DNA from 2 places in the Bacteroides coprosuis genome. Region 1 is predicted to be linked to the other one. Evidence: riboswitches for the same ligand, from Rfam matches in the RefSeq annotation. Region 1 holds a riboswitch; the other holds the start of a gene.
What was found. Region 1 has a riboswitch for thiamine pyrophosphate ahead of K8V80_RS04145 (class I SAM-dependent DNA methyltransferase). Riboswitches for the same ligand answer to the same signal wherever they lie in the genome.

Region 1 (8,862 bases):
ATAATCTTTTCAAAATCAGCATCCTTCGGTCGTTTTCTTGTTGTGAAAGAGTATAGAAAAGAAGGAGTAGGGCATGAGTTGATGGAACAAACATTCCAAGTTGTTGAGGGGTTGCTCGAAGCTAATGCTATTGAAATAGAAGCTCAACTCTACCTTAAAGTCTTTTATGAAAAATATGGGTTTATCATGACTGGAAATTCTTTTATAAATGCAGGTATCCCACATATTATCATGAAGAAAGATCTGTAAACTTTGAGTTTATATTGAACTGCTAATCATGTTTGAAAAGACTTTTAATGGATTGGTTTTAAGTTGAGTATAGACTAATGAAATCATAAAACTTTCAAAATAATTGTATGAATAGCTAAATTGTGAGATATTTGTAAGTATATACACAATTTAGTTCGATGAAAAATAATAAAGTTTCGTATTTAAGACCTCTTTTCCTCTTTTTTATGATTGGTCTAATAGTGCTAACGATAAGTCGATTAGCAATATTTACTCTTTACAAAGACAGACTCATAGAAGTCGATGGATATATGCAAATGTTTATATTAGGTTTGCGTATAGATGTGATTTTAATGAGTTATTTGTCATTTATTCCTGCCTTGTTACTTACGTTCATGCCTTCCTCTAAGCGTTGGTATACTACCCGTATCTTAGGCACATACTGTGGAATTCTTCTTTTTCTGGTATTTTTTATGGAGTTGGTAACTCCTGAGTTTATAGATCAGTATGATACTCGGCCAAACAAACTCTTTTTAGAATATCTAATCTATCCTAAAGAGGTTTTTACTATGCTGATCAAGGCAAGACCTCTTACCATTGTAGCGATGGCTGTAGTTTTAGGTGTTGTTATTTGGTTGATAAAAAAATCAGTGGTTTTTGTTTTTTATGTAGAAGAAAGTACTTGGAAGATTCGTTATCTTCTTTTCCCATTAGTAGGATTCCTTCTATTTTGGGGTGCACGGGGCAGTTTAACATCTAGAAGACCGATGAATGCTAGTAATTCTGTGTTTAGTAATGATCAATTAGCTAATGTTATGGGTACAAACTCTCTTTATACATTAGCCTTTTCAGCCTATTCCCTAAAAAATGAAATTGATCCATCTAAGCTTTATGGGAAAATGGAGTTTGATGAAGCTCTAGAGAGAGTGAGAAAATATATGATGGTAGGTGGCTCTGAGTTTATTTCAAGTGATATACCCTTATTGCATACTCAAAAGAGTGATACGATACTTGAAAGACCTTACAATTTAGTGATTTTCCTCCAAGAGAGTTTGGGAGCTGAATATGTAGGTTGTTTAGATGGTTTACCTTTGACTCCTAACCTAGATAACTTAGCAAAAGAAGGAGTCCTTTTTAAACATCTATATTCTACTGGAACTCGTAGTGTGAGAGGTATTGAGGCGGTTACAACTGGCTTTTTACCATCTCCATCCGAAAGTGTGGTTAAGTTGCCCAACTCTCAAGATGGCTTTTTTACACTGGCTAACTTATTGAAACCTTATGGTTATCAGACTAGTTTTATTTATGGAGGTATGGCTAATTTTGATAATATGGCCTCTTTTTTTAGTGGAAATGGATTTGATGATATCTTAGATGAAACCTCATTTAAAGATGATGGCAATGCGTATGCATTAAAAAGTACATGGGGTTATTCTGATGAAGATTTAGTCCTAAAAGCTAATACGTATTTCAAGTCTTTAGGAGATAAACCGTTCTTCTCCTTAATGTTTTCTAGCTCAAATCATGAACCGTTTGAGTTTCCAGCAGATAGAATTGATTTATATGAGCAACCTCAGGCGACCGTACATAATGCAATGAAGTATGCCGATTTTGCTATCGGTAAATTCTTTGATATGGCTAAGAAGGAAGATTATTATAAAAATACTGTTTTTGTTATTATTGCAGATCACAATACACGTACTTATGGTAATCATCTAGTACCTGTTGATAAATTCCATATTCCTGCTCTAGTAATAGCTCCGGGATTAGAAGCCTCTGAATATGAAAAGCTTTGTAGTCAAATTGATATACCTGTAACTCTATTGGGCTTGTTGGGACAGGATTTTAACCATCCTATGCCAGGAAGAGACTTATTGACTCTACCCGATAGTGTTCCTGGACGAGCTATTATGCAATTTCATGATATTAATGCTTTTAGAGTAGAAGAAGATATGATCATCATGCAACCCAATCGTGAGCCTTTACAATTTAAATTGGGTAGTGATATAGAGCATACTCCCGTAGAATTAAATGAGGATTTTGCTAGAGATGCTCTAGCTCATGTACTTTTAGCAAACATGTTGTACAAGGAAAGGAAATATACTTTACCTGGTTTGGTAAAATAAGAGTATCATGTAAGAAGAGGAGACATTTTTATGCCTCCTCTTTTGGTAAGTATAAGTTACACAATCCATTTTTCTAAGTGGTAGGCACTATCCCAAAACATATGCTCTATTCTAGATGATGTTTTATAGGCATTTAACATCGCTTCTTGTTGCTCCTCTGTACAGTTTCTTGCAATTTCATCACATATTCTTGTTGCGGTAATGACAGATTCTACATGTTCTGTACCTGCGTAAGTATTTATCCATGCTTGGTAGGGGTTATTCCCTTTCACTTGGTGTTTGTAGATATAGCTTCCTACTTTTTGATAAATCACAAAACAAGGCATTACTGCTGCCAAAGCTACTTCTATAGGTGATACAGCAAGATGTTTTAATAAATAAGAGGTGTATAACTCACATGCAGGACTAGGCTCAATATCCAATTCAATTTCTTTAATAAAAGATTTGTGTAATTCTTTTTCTTGATCCATGTTTTCTCCTGCGATATGTATAAAAGCTCTGCTATGTTCAGGATCTTTAAACTTGCTTGCTAGTCCTGTTAAGAGTTTCCCATAACTGGAGAGGTAAATAGAATCTTGCTGAATATAAAAATTGAATTTTTCCAGAGGTAAGTTTCCATTCATCAATTCTTGAATAAAAGGGTGACTAATAGTCTTTTTGAAAATGGGTTGAATACTATTCCATGCTTGATCTGTCCACGTCATAACTATTCTTTTTTAAATCCGTAAACGGCTACATAATCTCCACAATCATATCCCTCGATAGGTTCTTCAATGCTATTATCAGAATATACGGGGTGTTTTGTTAAAGTTTGAGCACTTTGTAAGTTAATGAAACCTGCTTGGGTTAGAGCTTCAATTTTTTCAGAAGTTGTTCTCCAGTTTGCTCCTTTTACTAATTCAATGGGATAGGGATTTCTGGGATATACCCCTTCTGTTAGCTCATGATTCCAACTACCAACGCTATATGCTAAATTATACATCATACCGTATGAACTTTCTTTAGGAACATCTACTAAGATAATTTTCCCACCAGGTTTTAAAGCATCAAAACTTCTTTTTAATGCTTGATCTAAATCTTTTATATAACTAGGAGATCCATTATAGATGATAGTATCGTATTTCTTGCCTTGATAGGTTGCTTTTTCAGCAGTGTTTATCTCAATTTCTAGACCTCTTTTCTGTGCAATACCTGCCATGTCTGTTGAAGGTTCCAGACCGTATTTGATGTCAATATTAAACTCGTCTCTTAGAATTTTTTCAAAAAGACCGCTCCCACAACCTACTGAAAAGATTTCACCACTATTTTCTAATACTTTTGCTATTAACTTCACTTCAGAGTAAAGGACATTTTTATTTTCTAAAAACCAAGAATCATACTTCTCAGCATATTGGTCGAATGTTTGTTTATTCATATTGGGTTATAAAATAAAAAAGCCGCTTCATTATTTATGAAACGGCTTTATATTGATAATATAAAAATAGATACTATTTATAATTTAGTTTTACCGTTTGCCTACGCTGTTATTAAACATCTCAGGTTCAAGGGTGTAATCTCAGCTCCGTATCTGGAGCACCCCTAACGTTGTATTACAAACATAATCAAAATATGGATACAAATAGTTACAATCTATTATTTTTTATAATGCCACTGAAAAGTGTTAATAAGAAAAGAGATGAATATAAGAGTTGATCCAGTTAGCACAACCCCTTTCCACTCTAAATAGCCCCATGCTATCCCTGTTAAGGTGGTTCCCGTAGCTCCACCAATAAAATAGGTTGTCATAAATATAGTATTAACCCTATTGACAGCTTGTGGACGAAGGGTGAATATACTAGTTTGGTTGCCTAGTTGAATACATTGCATACCTATGTCGAGTACTATAATTCCCAAAATGATTCCAGCATAGTAATTTTGTAAAAAATACAACCCAGACCAGGCAAGAAGCATCAGACAGCTACCCATAAAATTAATTCGATAAAGTCCTATTTTATCCACATATCTGCCTAAAAAAGAAGCGGCCAATGCTCCGGCTACTCCACATAATCCAAGCAACCCTACAACTGTTCCTCCTGCATTAAAAGGAGCTTGTGCCATTTTAAAGGCTAACATAGCCCATAAAGAAAGGAATGAACCAAAGGCTAAACCTGATTTGACTGCTGCAAATCTTAGTTTAGGCTCTTCTTTTATTATGGTAACCAAAGATTTCATTAAATCTTTATATTTCCCTTTAAAAGAGGGCAGAATAGTAGGAAAGAATGCGTAAAGCATTATAAAGCAAAGCGCCATGATACAAGCAGCAATGAAGTACATAGATCTCCAACCTAAAAGCTCACCTACAAAACCACTTATCACACGTGAGGATAAAATACCAGTTAGTAATCCCGATACTACTATACCAACATGTTTGCCCTTTGTTGCAGGAGTAGAATACTGAGAAACAAGGGGTAAGAACAACTGAGGTGTAACAGAACATAGACCAGTTATAAAAGAGGCTATTAATAGGGTGTGAATATTGGGAGCAATGCCTATAATTAGAAGAGATAGGGTAATAATACCAAAATTGCTCAGTATAATATTTCTTCTTTTGAGCATATCGCCTAAAGGAACAATGAAAAAGAGTCCAAGAGCATAACCTGCTTGTGATACAATAGATATAGTGTTTGTAAGTACAGCCGATATTCCTAACTCCTTTTGAATCATACCTAGTAGTGGTTGGCTATAATAAAGATTGGCTACGGAGAATGCTGTAGTTAGAGTAATTAGCCAAAGTAATCCTGAAGAGATCCCTTGGTTTTCTTTGAGTTGAGGGAGCATGTATTTTATAATTTCAATGTTGCTACAAAGAAACAGAAACTTTAGCTTAAAGAGTAGGAGTGTGAAGAATATGTTTGTGTTTATTTCTATTTCACAATAAAAAAGAGTTGGATAATTCTTAAGGCTAAGTATTATCCAACTCTTGTAAGAGATATTGTTTCAAGGTTTAGATAGTATCTAATAGTTGAAGTAGAGACTCTTTAGCATCGCCAAGCATTAACTTAGCTTTTGGACTTTCATAAAGAGGATTATCAACTCCAGCATAACCAGGTTTCGTATCAAAGTTACAAACAATGATATTCTTTGCTTGGTCAACATTTAAAACGGGCATACCATAAATAGGAGTGCCTTCAGCTTCACGAGCAGCAGGATTTACTACGTCGTTTGCTCCAACAACAATGGCTAAGTCTGCTTTGGCAAAATCATCATTAATTTGTTCCATTTCGTAAAGCTCATCATAAGGAACATCGGCTTCAGCCAGAAGGACATTCATATGACCAGGCATACGACCAGCAACAGGGTGCACAGCAAAGCGAACTCTAGCTCCGTTACGTTCTAGTTTGTCAGCCAACTGTTTTACTTGGTGCTGAGCTTGTGCCAATGCCATACCATATCCAGGCACAAGGATGACTTCTTTTGCATTCTTTAGAACCGCTTTAAAATCTATACCTTCTTCTTTGGGCTGCGATGTTGCTACAGACTTTTTACCAATAGCGTCAAGTATTTGATGTACTGATTCTTTTGCATCCCCTAGAAGTAGTGTTGTTTTATCACTTTCATAAAGGGGGTTTTCTACTCCAGCATAACCAGGTTTTGTGTCAAAGTTACATACAATAACATGCTTAGCTTGGTCGGCATTTAGAACAGGCATTCCATATATCGGAGTACCTTCAGCTTCACGAGCTGCAGGGTTTACAACGTCATTCGCTCCGATGATGATAACTAAGTCTGTATCTTTAAAGTCATCATTGATTTGCTCCATTTCGTAAAGCTCATCATAAGGAACATCGGCTTCAGCCAGAAGAACATTCATATGACCAGGCATACGGCCAGCAACAGGGTGTACTGCAAATCTAACTTTAGCGCCGTTCTGTTCAAATTTATCAGCTAATTGTTTTACTTGGTGTTGAGCTTGAGCTAATGCCATACCATATCCTGGTATTAAAATAATTTGCTTAGCTTCATTAACCACTTTTGCTAAGTCATTTCCTTCTTCTTGACAAGGCTCTGAAGCAGAAAGCTCTTCTGGCTTCTTCACGGCTTCAAGTAGTTTGTTAAGAGATTCTTTGGCATCACCTAGTAACATTCTAGCCTTGTTGCTACTGTAAAGAGGATTATCAACTCCAGCATAACCAGGTTTCGTATCATAGTTACAGATAATAACTTGCTTAGCTTCATCTACATTTAAAACAGGCATACCATAGATAGGAGTTCCTTCGGCTTCACGAGCAGCAGGATTGATCACATCATTTGCTCCAATGACAATTGCTAAGTCAGTTTCTTTAAAGTCATCATTGATCTGTTCCATTTCATATAGCTCATCATAAGGAACATCAGCTTCAGCTAGAAGGACATTCATATGACCAGGCATACGACCAGCTACAGGATGTACTGCAAAACGAACTTTAGCTCCATTGCGCTCTAACTTATCTGCTAATTGTTTTACTTGATGTTGAGCTTGAGCCAAAGCCATACCATAACCAGGTACTAAAATAACACTTTTGGCTGTACTTAGAACAAAGTCTAAATCATCTCCTTTTTGATCCGATTCTTGTTTCCCTGATCCTGGCTTTTGAATAGCATCAATTAATTTATTAAGTGACTCTTTGGCATCACCTAAAAGTAATTCGGCTTTATCACTGCTGTATAGAGGGTTTTCAACTCCAGCATATCCAGGTTTGGTATCATAATTACAAACAATGACATTTTTAGCTTGGTCTGCATTAAGAACAGGCATGCCATATATAGGTGTTCCTTCTGCCTCACGAGCAGCAGGATTTACTACGTCATTTGCTCCAATGACAATTGCTAAATCAGTTTCTTTAAAGTCATCATTGATCTGTTCCATTTCATATAGCTCATCATAAGGAACATCAGCTTCAGCCAGAAGGACATTCATATGACCAGGCATACGACCAGCTACGGGATGTACTGCAAAACGAACTTTAGCTCCATTCTTCTCTAGTTTATCAGCTAACTGTTTTACTTGATGCTGAGCTTGAGCCAGAGCCATACCATAACCAGGAATCAAAATAACGCTTTTTGCATTGCTCATAAGCGAAACTATACGATTCTCTTCTTTAGCTCCATTAGTTTGTTTTGTGTCTGATGGCTTGTGTACGGCCTCTAATATCTTGTATAGAGATTCTTTAGCATCTCCTAAAAGCATTTTTGTTTTACTGCTTTTGTATAGAGGGTTTTCTACTCCAGCATAACCAGGTTTGGTATCATAATTACAAACGATGACATTTTTTGCTTGATCTGCATTAAGAACAGGCATACCATATATAGGTGTTCCCTCAGCTTCTCGTGCAGCAGGGTTAACTACGTCATTAGCACCAATAACAATTACTAGATCTGTCTTTTTAAAGTCATCATTGATCTGTTCCATTTCATATAACTCATCATAAGGAACATCAGCTTCAGCCAGAAGGACATTCATATGACCAGGCATACGACCAGCTACGGGATGTACTGCAAAACGAACCTTAGCTCCATTCTTCTCTAGTTTATCAGCTAACTGTTTTACTTGATGTTGAGCTTGAGCCAAAGCCATACCATAACCAGGAATAAGAATGACTTCCTTTGCATTACTCACAATATCAGATAAGGTTTCTTCTTTCTTTTCTGCTTTTTGTGGTGCCGATTGAACAGTTGCCTTAGATGAACTTGCTGCTTTAGGTTTCCCTGCAGCTGAGGTTTTTCCTAGTAAAATATCTATTAGATGACGGTTCATGTTGCGGCACATTATCTGAGTTAATAATAAACCAGATGCACCAACAATACCACCTACAGAAACTAATAATATATCTCCAATAGCCATACCTGCAATTGCTCCAGCTACTCCACTTAAAGAGTTTAAAAGTGAAATCGTAATAGGCATATCAGCTCCACCTACACGTATTGCAAAAGTAAGTCCGAATAGGGAACTTGATGCTATTGATAATAGGAGTACAAAAGAAGGATTAGCAAAGAAAAAACTACTGTCTTGTGAGAAATAGGCTCCAACAACAGGAACAATACTACCTATAATGAAGATTGTCGTTAGTAGTTGATGATTTTTCCATACAATAGGTTTTTGTGGTAAAACTTTGTGCAACTTACCTGCCGCAACTAAACTACCTACTAAAGTAACTAAACCTACAACAATAGCAAGAACAGCAGTAACGCTGGTGAAGTTCTCATATTCTGAGGGAGTGGATCCGATGCGTACATAACTAAGGATACCTACAAAGGCTGAAGCTGCTCCACCAATACCATTGAGTAAAGCAACAAGCTGAGGCATCTGTATCATTTTTATTCGCTTGGCAAAGAAGTATCCTATGATAGACCCAATTAGAATGCAAATGTAGATAAAGCTAACATCGAAGATATCGTAATAGACAAGAGTGAGTATTACCCCTAAAAAAAGGCTTAATGCACTGAGCCTATTACCGTTTGTTGCCGTTTCTACTTTACTCATCTTCGAAAT
Region 2 (8,862 bases), on a different contig from region 1:
CCGAAGAGTCCCTGCCGAAAATATAATGCTGAAACGTAAGGTGTTCAAAAGCAAACTACCTGAATTGAGATTTAAAGATATTATCATTGATGGTGCGAATGCTCAACAACAAAGTTTCATCCGCAAAGAGTTCCATGCTGAGAATGAAGAATTCCTCACTTATGAAGACATCAAACGTGGTTATTTTAGACTCTTATCGGGGAATATGATTCAAGAGGTAATACCTCATGCAGTATATGACCCTACAGATGGTTTCTACGACCTACATTTAAAGGTTCAGCTACAAGACAACCTCTTATTCCGTATTGGTGGGAACATCTCTACAACCAACTCTAATCAGATTTACTTGGGAGCCACGTATCAAAACTTAAACTACTATGCAAAAGAATTTAGTTTTGACGGGCAACTAGGAAAAGTATACAATAATGCTCAGTTGATGGCAAAGATTGATATGCCAACGAAAATACCTACATCATACCGTTTAATTGCTTCGGCTAGTTCTTTTGATTATTTCAAGAACGATAAGCTCTTCAGTAGAGATTATAACCCCGTATTTAATAGTAATGATGAGTATTTTGTAAAAGGGATATTAGCTCTTCCTTTCTTAACCAGTAAACGTGCTGAGTTGAGTTTAGGTATTGCCAAAATGAGAGATCAGTACTACCAAACCAAAGTAATTGATTTTGATAACGACAATCAAGACAAAAGTACCTATCGCTTATTTGGAGGTTCACTAGGGATCAAAAGTAATACACTCAATGCCAAACAATTTGCCACTGAAGGGTATAAAGAGTCATTAATCGCTCAGATATACACCGGAAAAGAAAACTTTAAACCCGGTACCACTTCTGATGTTGAAAAGAGTGAAAAGAACCATAGTTGGCTACAGCTCTCTTATCGAAGGGAACAATACCACAATATGGGAGGTAAATTTATTTTAGGATGGCAAGCAGATGCACTCTACTCATCAAGGAACTTTAGTAAAAACTATACAGCGACAATGATGCAAGCAGGAATATTTGCTCCTACTCCTCATAGTAAGTTGATTTATAACGAAGCTTTCCGAGCTAATCAATATTTTGCAATTGGTATTAAACCCATTTGGCAGGTGGGTAAAATGCTTCATTGGAGGACAGAGTTGTATGGATTTTTCCCAATTACCCCAATCAAAAATGGCATCGACAATCAAGCTTATTACGGAAAATCGTTTTCTAAGGCAGAATTCTTAGGAGAAAGCTCATTAATTTTAAAGCTGCCTTTTGGCTCTGTATCGGCATACGTAAACTATTATAGCTCACCTCGCAAGGAATGGAACTTAGGCTTATCCATCGGTTGGCAACTCTTCAACTACCGCTTTATAGAGTAAAAAAAGTTCCGTAAAAATTTGCACATAAATAAAAAGTAAGTACCTTTGCAAACGTCGAACAAAAAGGCCGTGTAGCTCAACTGAATAGAGCATTTGACTACGGATCAAAAGGTTGTAGGTTTGAATCCTACCGCGGTCACAAAGAAAATAGCCTATCTAATTTTTTAGATAGGCTATTTTTATATCTATAACTCTCTGTTCTTATTTCCTACTCACTCGCAAAGAGTGAAATTGCAGGGTGCGAGCATCAATAAGGACTATTCTATCCAGAATCAAACATCCTGCTCCTGTGAAGTATTTAATGACCTCTGTAGCCTGAATACACCCCACCATACCAGCAACAGCACCTAATATCCCCACTGTATCCGAACTTTGATAAGTTCCTTCTAAGGGTGGTTTTTCAAATACACTGCGATAGTCTGCATATCCTGGCTGATAGCTCATCACTTCTCCACGCATAGCTAAGACAGCTCCATGCGTATAGGGTTTTTCTGCTTCAACACATAAGTCATTAATTAAATACTTCCCTGCATAATTATCGCAACAATCTACTACGTAATCATATTCTTGCAAAATAGATTTGCCATTGGTCAGAGTAAATCGCTCGGCATACGTATTTACTTTTACTAGTGGGTTGAGCGCTTGAATCTTTTCTGCAGCAGACTCTACTTTCAACCGATTAACATCTTCTGTTCGGTGAATAATCTGCCTTTGAAGATTGGATTCATCTACTTTATCGCTATCAATAATACCCAATGTGCCAATACCGGCAGCGGCTAGATAATAAAGTACAGGAGAGCCCAATCCTCCTGCTCCTACTACAAGGACTTTAGCAGCAGAAAGTTTTTGCTGCCCTTTTTTTCCTATTCCTTGAATTAATTCATTACGCTTATAACGCTCCATACTTTTATATCAATCTATTGTGATGAGTTCATGAATCAGTTTGTAAGGCTAAGTCCCAATCTTTCCAGACTACTTCATACCCTCTCTTTTTTACCATAGCCATCACTTCATCTGGAGTGCGAGCATCATTGATGATAAACTGTTCTAGTTCGTGTTTATATACGGCATACCCTCCTGGATCTGTCTTTGATCCTGCACTGAGTGAGGTTACGCCCAAGGTAGCCATATTATCTCTAAACTCCTTACTTTCTCTAGTTGAAAGCGTGATCTCTAAATCAGGATCGAAAATACGAAAAGCAAACAGTACTTGAGCCAATTCTTTATCGTGCATTACTACATTGGGCTGAAAATGTTCTCCTTGATGAGGTCGTATTCTGGGAAAAGAAATAGAATACTTCGTTTGCCAATACTGTTTTTGCAGATAACGAAGATGTGTAGCCATCATAAACACATCAGTCCGCCAATCTTCTAACCCTATCAATACGCCTAGTCCTATTTTATGTAAACCAGCTCTACCCATTCGATCGAAAGCTTGCAAACGCCAATCATATTTAGATTTCATACCTTTGGGATGGTACACTTTATATCGTTCTTTATTATAAGTCTCTTGGTAGCAATAAACGGCATTCAAACCAGCCTCGCATAGGCGTTTATATTCTTCTTCTTTTAAGGGCTGTACTTCTATGGAGATTGATTGAAAGTAGGGTTTAATTAACCGAATGGCTTTTTCGAGGTATTCAACTCCTGCATCTCGGGGATTCTCTCCCGTAACAAGTAGAATATGCTGAAAATCACCCAAAGCCTTGATGGCTTTTACCTCTTGCATAATCTGCTCCTCATTGAGTATAACCCGTTTGATATCATTGTTATAACTAAAGCCACAATATATGCAGTGATTACTACAAGAGTTTGTCAAATATAAAGGAATATAAAACTGAATTGTTTTACCAAATCTCTGCTGGGTATAGTATCTACTTAAATGAGCCATCTGTTCTAGATAAGGTTCGGCAGCAGGAGAAATGAGTGCCATGAAGTGTTCCAAACTTCTATGTGAAGCATTTAAGGCACGTTCCACGTCTTCAGTAGTAGAACGATATATCTTATGTTGAATATCTTCCCAACTATATTGGGATATAAGATCATTAAAATCCATTGTTTTTATCTTTTAAGATTACATTAAAAAGGAAGTTAGTGGACTAGTTGCTGTAGCTTCTAATTGGGGAGATGCCAGCTGAGCCTCGTATGCCAACCGACCACCCTCAACGCAAGTGGCAAACGCTTTAGCCATAGCTACAGGGTTCCCTGCAATGGCAATAGCCGTATTTACCATGACAGCATCTGCCCCCATCTCCATAGCATCTGCAGCATGAGAAGGTGCTCCAATACCTGCATCTATAATAACAGGCACTCTACTTTGCTCGATGATGATACGTAGCATCTCTTTCGTATTCAGCCCTCCATTACTCCCTATGGGAGCGCCAAGAGGCATAACAGTAGCTGCACCTACCTCTTCTAGTCGCTTACACAATACAGGGTCGGCAGGAATATAAGGAAGTACCACAAAGCCCAATTTTACCAATTCTTCTGTAGCTTTTAATGTCTCTACAGCATCGGGAAGTAAATACCTAGGGTCTGGATGAATCTCAAGCTTTAACCAATTGGTTTCAAAAGCATCACGTGCTAGTTGAGCTGCAAAAACAGCCTCTTTAGCATTCCGTACCCCCGAAGTATTGGGTAGCAAACCCACATTCGTCGTTTGAATATGCTTTACCATATCATCTTCTTTCTTCTTGTGGGGATCAAGACGTTTCATCGCTGCCGTCACCAATTCTGTTTTGGAGGCTTGAATAGCCTGAGTCATTACTTCATTTGAGCTAAATTTTCCTGTTCCTAAGAATAATCTAGACTTGAATATTTTATCTGCAATAATTAAATCTTTCATAATGATTTATCAATAGTTTGAATAATATTTGTTGTTTCGTTTATGGGATTTGGAGCATTTAGGATGGCTGATGAAAGTGAAATACCCCATACTCCCGTTGAGAGAATAGCGGGAATATCTGCTTGATTTATCCCTCCTATTGCATAAATAGGTATATCTATATTATTGAATCTACACTCCTGTATAATAGATAGATATCCGTTTAATCCTAGAGTGGTGCTTAAATTGGTTTTGGTAGATGTGTATTGATAAGGACCTAGTCCGATATAATCTACTCCTTCAGCAATCTGATACTGTATATCCTCAAAAGTATTAGCAGTTCCTCCAATCAATACATCGGGTCCTAACAGCTTACGAGCTTCACTGGTTTTCATGTCATTGAGTCCGAGGTGTACACCTTCTAAATTCCATTCTAAGCATAACTCTGCGTGATCATCTATGGTTAAGAGTGCTCCTTGCTCTTTACAGAGAGGCAGAGCTTGATGCACCACCTCCTTTATCTCATCATAACCAGCACCTTTCATCCTGAGTTGGATAAACTTGCATCCACCTGCTAAAGCCCTCGTAATAGATTGTAAATAGCTACATTGAGGAGTTTGATGTGTTATAAATAATAATCTAGGGAGTTTGTATTGAATCATTCCAACTGAATTTGATCTTCACATGCTCTAAGGCGAGCCTGAAGAGATGAGTAATCTAGTGTTTCTATAAAGTCTTTCCACACATAGCCCAAGACAGCTACTCCTCCAAAACCATAAGATTTCAAAAGAGGTATTTTATCAGGAGCGATACCACCCAAACCAATAACTCGTTGATCAATCCAACCCTTTTCTTGGGCTTCTTGCAACTGACTTTCAGTAAAGGCTTGTGAGTATCCTTGTTTAGAAATACTATCATACAAAGGACTTATAAATAAATAGTTAACAGTATTTCTATAACTTAGTACTTCATTCCACGAATGGCACGAACTACTTATCGTTCCTGCATACTTATCGGGTGCTGTGGGGTTTCTTTTATTTAAATGTATTCCTCCCAAGAGATACTTCAGAGCAAGACTGTGGGCATCATGCAATACAATACGGGAATAAAACTTCTCATCTATCTGCTGAATTAGTTTTTCAAGTGCATCTTTCGACGCTTTAGGCTTACGAATATGTAATCTAAAAGAAGTATTCTCTAGTAAATAATTCAAAGCATCAGCCTCTTGCGGGAAGAAATGGGGTGGAGTTATTAATATTAACTTCATATCAGCCTCCCGAAACTGCTTGAAGAATTAAGAGTTCTGCATTTTCTTCAAGCATCGTTCGGTGCCAGATGTGGCGTGGAATAACATGGGAGTGAAGGGCTACTGCTACCCCCTGAGCTGGTAATGCTAGTTGTTTAGCCAAATCGGCTACAGAGGAGTTTTCCTTGACCTCGTAGGGTTTGTCGTTGATAATAACAATCATTGAGTTAGATTTATACTACAAGCCATCTAGCTTGATAGGTTAATAAATAGAGAGTTAACCCAGCTTATACATCTACTTTTAAAGCATAAAAAAATCGCTTGCTTGGTTACTCTTTTAGGTTTACCAAATCAAGCGATGCACTCTTACGAGTTCTCAATTCTTCTATGTATCAGTTACGACTATCTATTCCTACGTCGGCATTATCCGAATCAGGTATTAAGGGTATAATCTCAGCCTCATAAAGAGGCACCCCTTGATATGGTACCAACAAATATACCTTTTATTTTGGAAGAATAAAAAAGATTTCAAACATCTTACACTTCGGGATGTAAAAAAGATTTTGCCTAGGGCATGATATCCTCTTGACACCGACATGATGATGCGATGACACCGACATGCAATCGTCTTGTCGGTGTCAGAGTAAATTCGTCTCTTTTCAAAAACGGCATTTATTCGATAGTACCTGAGTGAGTTAGGTCGTAGAAAACACTCAAAGTACAATGTGATTCAAAAAAAACGTCTATAACAAACATTGCTCGTTATAGACGTTATCTTCATTTATATAAATCTATATTATGTGGTCTTTTTTACAACCGATAAGAAGTCAGTGGACTACCAGAATCTGCAATATCTCGTTGTTCTGTAAGTTCTGCTAAATAAGCCATTCTTCCACTTTCTACTGCCATACTAAAGGCTTTTGCCATCTCTACGGGATTGCCAGAGCGTGCAATAGCTGTATTTACCAGCACCGCATCTACTCCCATCTCCATAACTTCGGCTGCATGCGAAGGAGCCCCCAAGCCAGCATCTACAATAACTGGGATATTACAAGTTTCTACTACCATACGAAGCAAATCTTTATTGGACACTCCTTTACTAGTTCCAATCGGTGCAGCCATAGGCATAACACAAGCAGCACCAGCTTCTTCTAATCTTTTACAAAGGAGAGGATCTGCGATGGTATAAGGAAGTACCACAAACCCTTTTTGTACAAGTTCTACAGTAGCATTATAAGTTTCTATTGGGTCGGGAAGCAGATAAGTAGGATCTGGATGAATCTCCAACTTGATCCAATTGGTTTCAAAAGCACTGCGAGCCAATTCTGCCGCAAACACAGCTTCTTTAGCATTTCGTACTCCCGAGGTGTTTGGAAGCAGTTGTAACCCTGGTTTACGAACATACTTCATCATACTATCTTTGTGGGGTTTATCGGGGTCCAAACGTTTCATAGAAACCGTAACCATCTGAGTTTTAGAAGCAGCTATAGCCTCTCCCATTAGCTCATACGAGTTGAATTTACTCGTCCCTAAAAACAGGCGTGATTCAAATATTTTATCTGCAATATATAATTTACTCATAGTTAATTTTCAATAGGTTGATACATTTTTCAATCTCTGAACTTTAAAAAGTTAGTGTTTTCTCTAGCTGTTTATAAGAAGATGATCATCCACCCGATACGGCTTCAATAACCATTAATTCTAAATCTTCTTCCAGCTTAGTATTTACCCACATATTACGTGGAATTACCTTATAATCAATTGCAATCGCAATTCCTTGTGCTGGTAAATTAAGTTGGCTCGCTAAGTCACTTAAAGAAGAGCCTTCTTTTACCTCTACGGGCTTATTATTGAGTATAATTTTCATAAGACTGTTTATTTACTAAATAAATATTAAAGGGTTGTTTGTCAATAATTGTATTTAAATTTCCAATTCATAAGAGAGTAACGCTCCTAATATACAGTATTTCAAGGAAACAGACGAAAACTCTTTCATTTCGTTTTCTAATATTTATTATAATGATAACATTTATATCTGAAATGAGTTCAATAAAACACTTCTTTTTTGTAAAATATATTTAACAGATTTCTTTTCATTCTGAATCTCTGCAGGATAGAGTCTTTGCTCAGAATCAGTTGTATTGCAAAGCAGCGTTTTTCCTTACGATTTATCCTTCTTCATCTATCAATAATCCTGAATACAGAAATGAGTGTAAAAGCAAATGGAAGATCAAGATGTTGAATATTTTCTGCGAAGCATTGGTTTTACAGAGCTATACTTATCCTTGCCCAACTTATAATTCAAGTTGAAGTACATTTATGTGTTTTAGCATCATAAGGAGATTAAGCCTATCTCTTCTTTTTATCTCGATTTCGCTTATTATTACGAGCAATCCAGGTGACTGCAACAAAGGCTAAAATAATTGAGATTAAAGAGAGAGCAAAGGTTTTAGTATCTCCATTTAACATACTTTGCACAGCAAGTGGTATCAAGAGTAACACCATCACTGCAAAAATTACGATTGCAATCTTAGTTGACATAGTAGATGGTTTAAAAAGTGAGTAACTAGAAAGAAGAATTGGACTAATCCCTATTCTTCTTATAAAGATAACGCTTAAACTAAATATTCAGTTCGCTTTTTACCCCTCTAAGTGCAATTATAAACTAATTTTCAATATTGTTTTTTCTCGTTTTATCTTTATAGTAATAGTCAAAAGATTTCTTAATCAAAGGAATGATATTGATTACACTTCTATTGGGATTTTTAAACTCAATTCGAGTAGACAATCCGTTATTATTATCACTACTTTGCACCATAGGAACGTAAAAGATAGACTCTGCATCATCCACTTTAAACTCTGTTTTATTGGGACCAACTTGTGGGCATCCATTGGCTACCTGCACCGTACTAATAATAAGCTGCTCTATTTCTTCCCCTTTTGGTAGAACAGTAGATATCTTAGCTAATCTATTTATGCCTTCTCTCATCATCTCGATGGAACCGAAAAGCAAGCAAAGGAAATCGAATACGTCGTAAATATAGGGTTTACCTGCATTATGTTTGAGTACGCCCCAATCTGATACCATAATTAGATTTCGCATATTGATAATGCGATAACGAATCAAATCTTTCAAAATAACGGCTAGGGCTGATCTTTTATCTTGACAGATGTACTGATAATCAGGATAATTCTTAACATCTGAATATACACGCTTATAAAGATCAAGTAGCTGATTTATTACAATATCGGCATTATCAAAATAGTAGATCGTGGATGAGTAGAATTTATCAATATACCCACTGAAGTCCACCTCTGCACCATAACGGTGTCGATAGATGTTTTTAATATTATCAATATCGCATACTAGAATTATTTTATCGAAGCCAAACTTATTCTTTCCTGGTGTTAAGCTATCATCATGAG

Region 2: linked by a shared signal. The riboswitch ahead of thiS (sulfur carrier protein ThiS) and the one ahead of K8V80_RS04145 (class I SAM-dependent DNA methyltransferase) in region 1 are both predicted to bind thiamine pyrophosphate.

What each region holds. Positions count from the first base shown of each region.
Region 1 covers NZ_DYYK01000071.1:7,608-16,469, reverse strand. Annotated here, with positions in the region: gene K8V80_RS04160 (GNAT family N-acetyltransferase) at 1-249, shown strand, start outside; gene K8V80_RS04155 (LTA synthase family protein) at 408-2,354, shown strand; gene tenA (thiaminase II) at 2,411-3,058, opposite strand; gene K8V80_RS04145 (class I SAM-dependent DNA methyltransferase) at 3,061-3,768, opposite strand; TPP riboswitch at 3,850-3,944, opposite strand; gene K8V80_RS04140 (MFS transporter) at 3,987-5,171, opposite strand; gene K8V80_RS04135 (NAD(P)(+) transhydrogenase (Re/Si-specific) subunit beta) at 5,338-8,862, opposite strand, start outside.
Region 2 covers NZ_DYYK01000035.1:7,308-16,169, forward strand. Annotated here, with positions in the region: gene K8V80_RS02255 (patatin-like phospholipase family protein) at 1-1,366, shown strand, start outside; tRNA gene K8V80_RS02260 (tRNA-Arg) at 1,432-1,505, shown strand; gene K8V80_RS02265 (HesA/MoeB/ThiF family protein) at 1,568-2,269, opposite strand; gene thiH (2-iminoacetate synthase ThiH) at 2,298-3,422, opposite strand; gene K8V80_RS02275 (thiazole synthase) at 3,441-4,211, opposite strand; gene K8V80_RS02280 (thiamine phosphate synthase) at 4,208-4,852, opposite strand; gene K8V80_RS02285 (thiamine phosphate synthase) at 4,849-5,457, opposite strand; gene thiS (sulfur carrier protein ThiS) at 5,459-5,659, opposite strand; TPP riboswitch at 5,828-5,923, opposite strand; gene K8V80_RS02295 (thiazole synthase) at 6,247-7,017, opposite strand; gene thiS (sulfur carrier protein ThiS) at 7,103-7,303, opposite strand; gene K8V80_RS02305 (hypothetical protein) at 7,835-8,002, shown strand; partial or broken gene K8V80_RS02310 (hypothetical protein) at 8,102-8,862, opposite strand, start outside.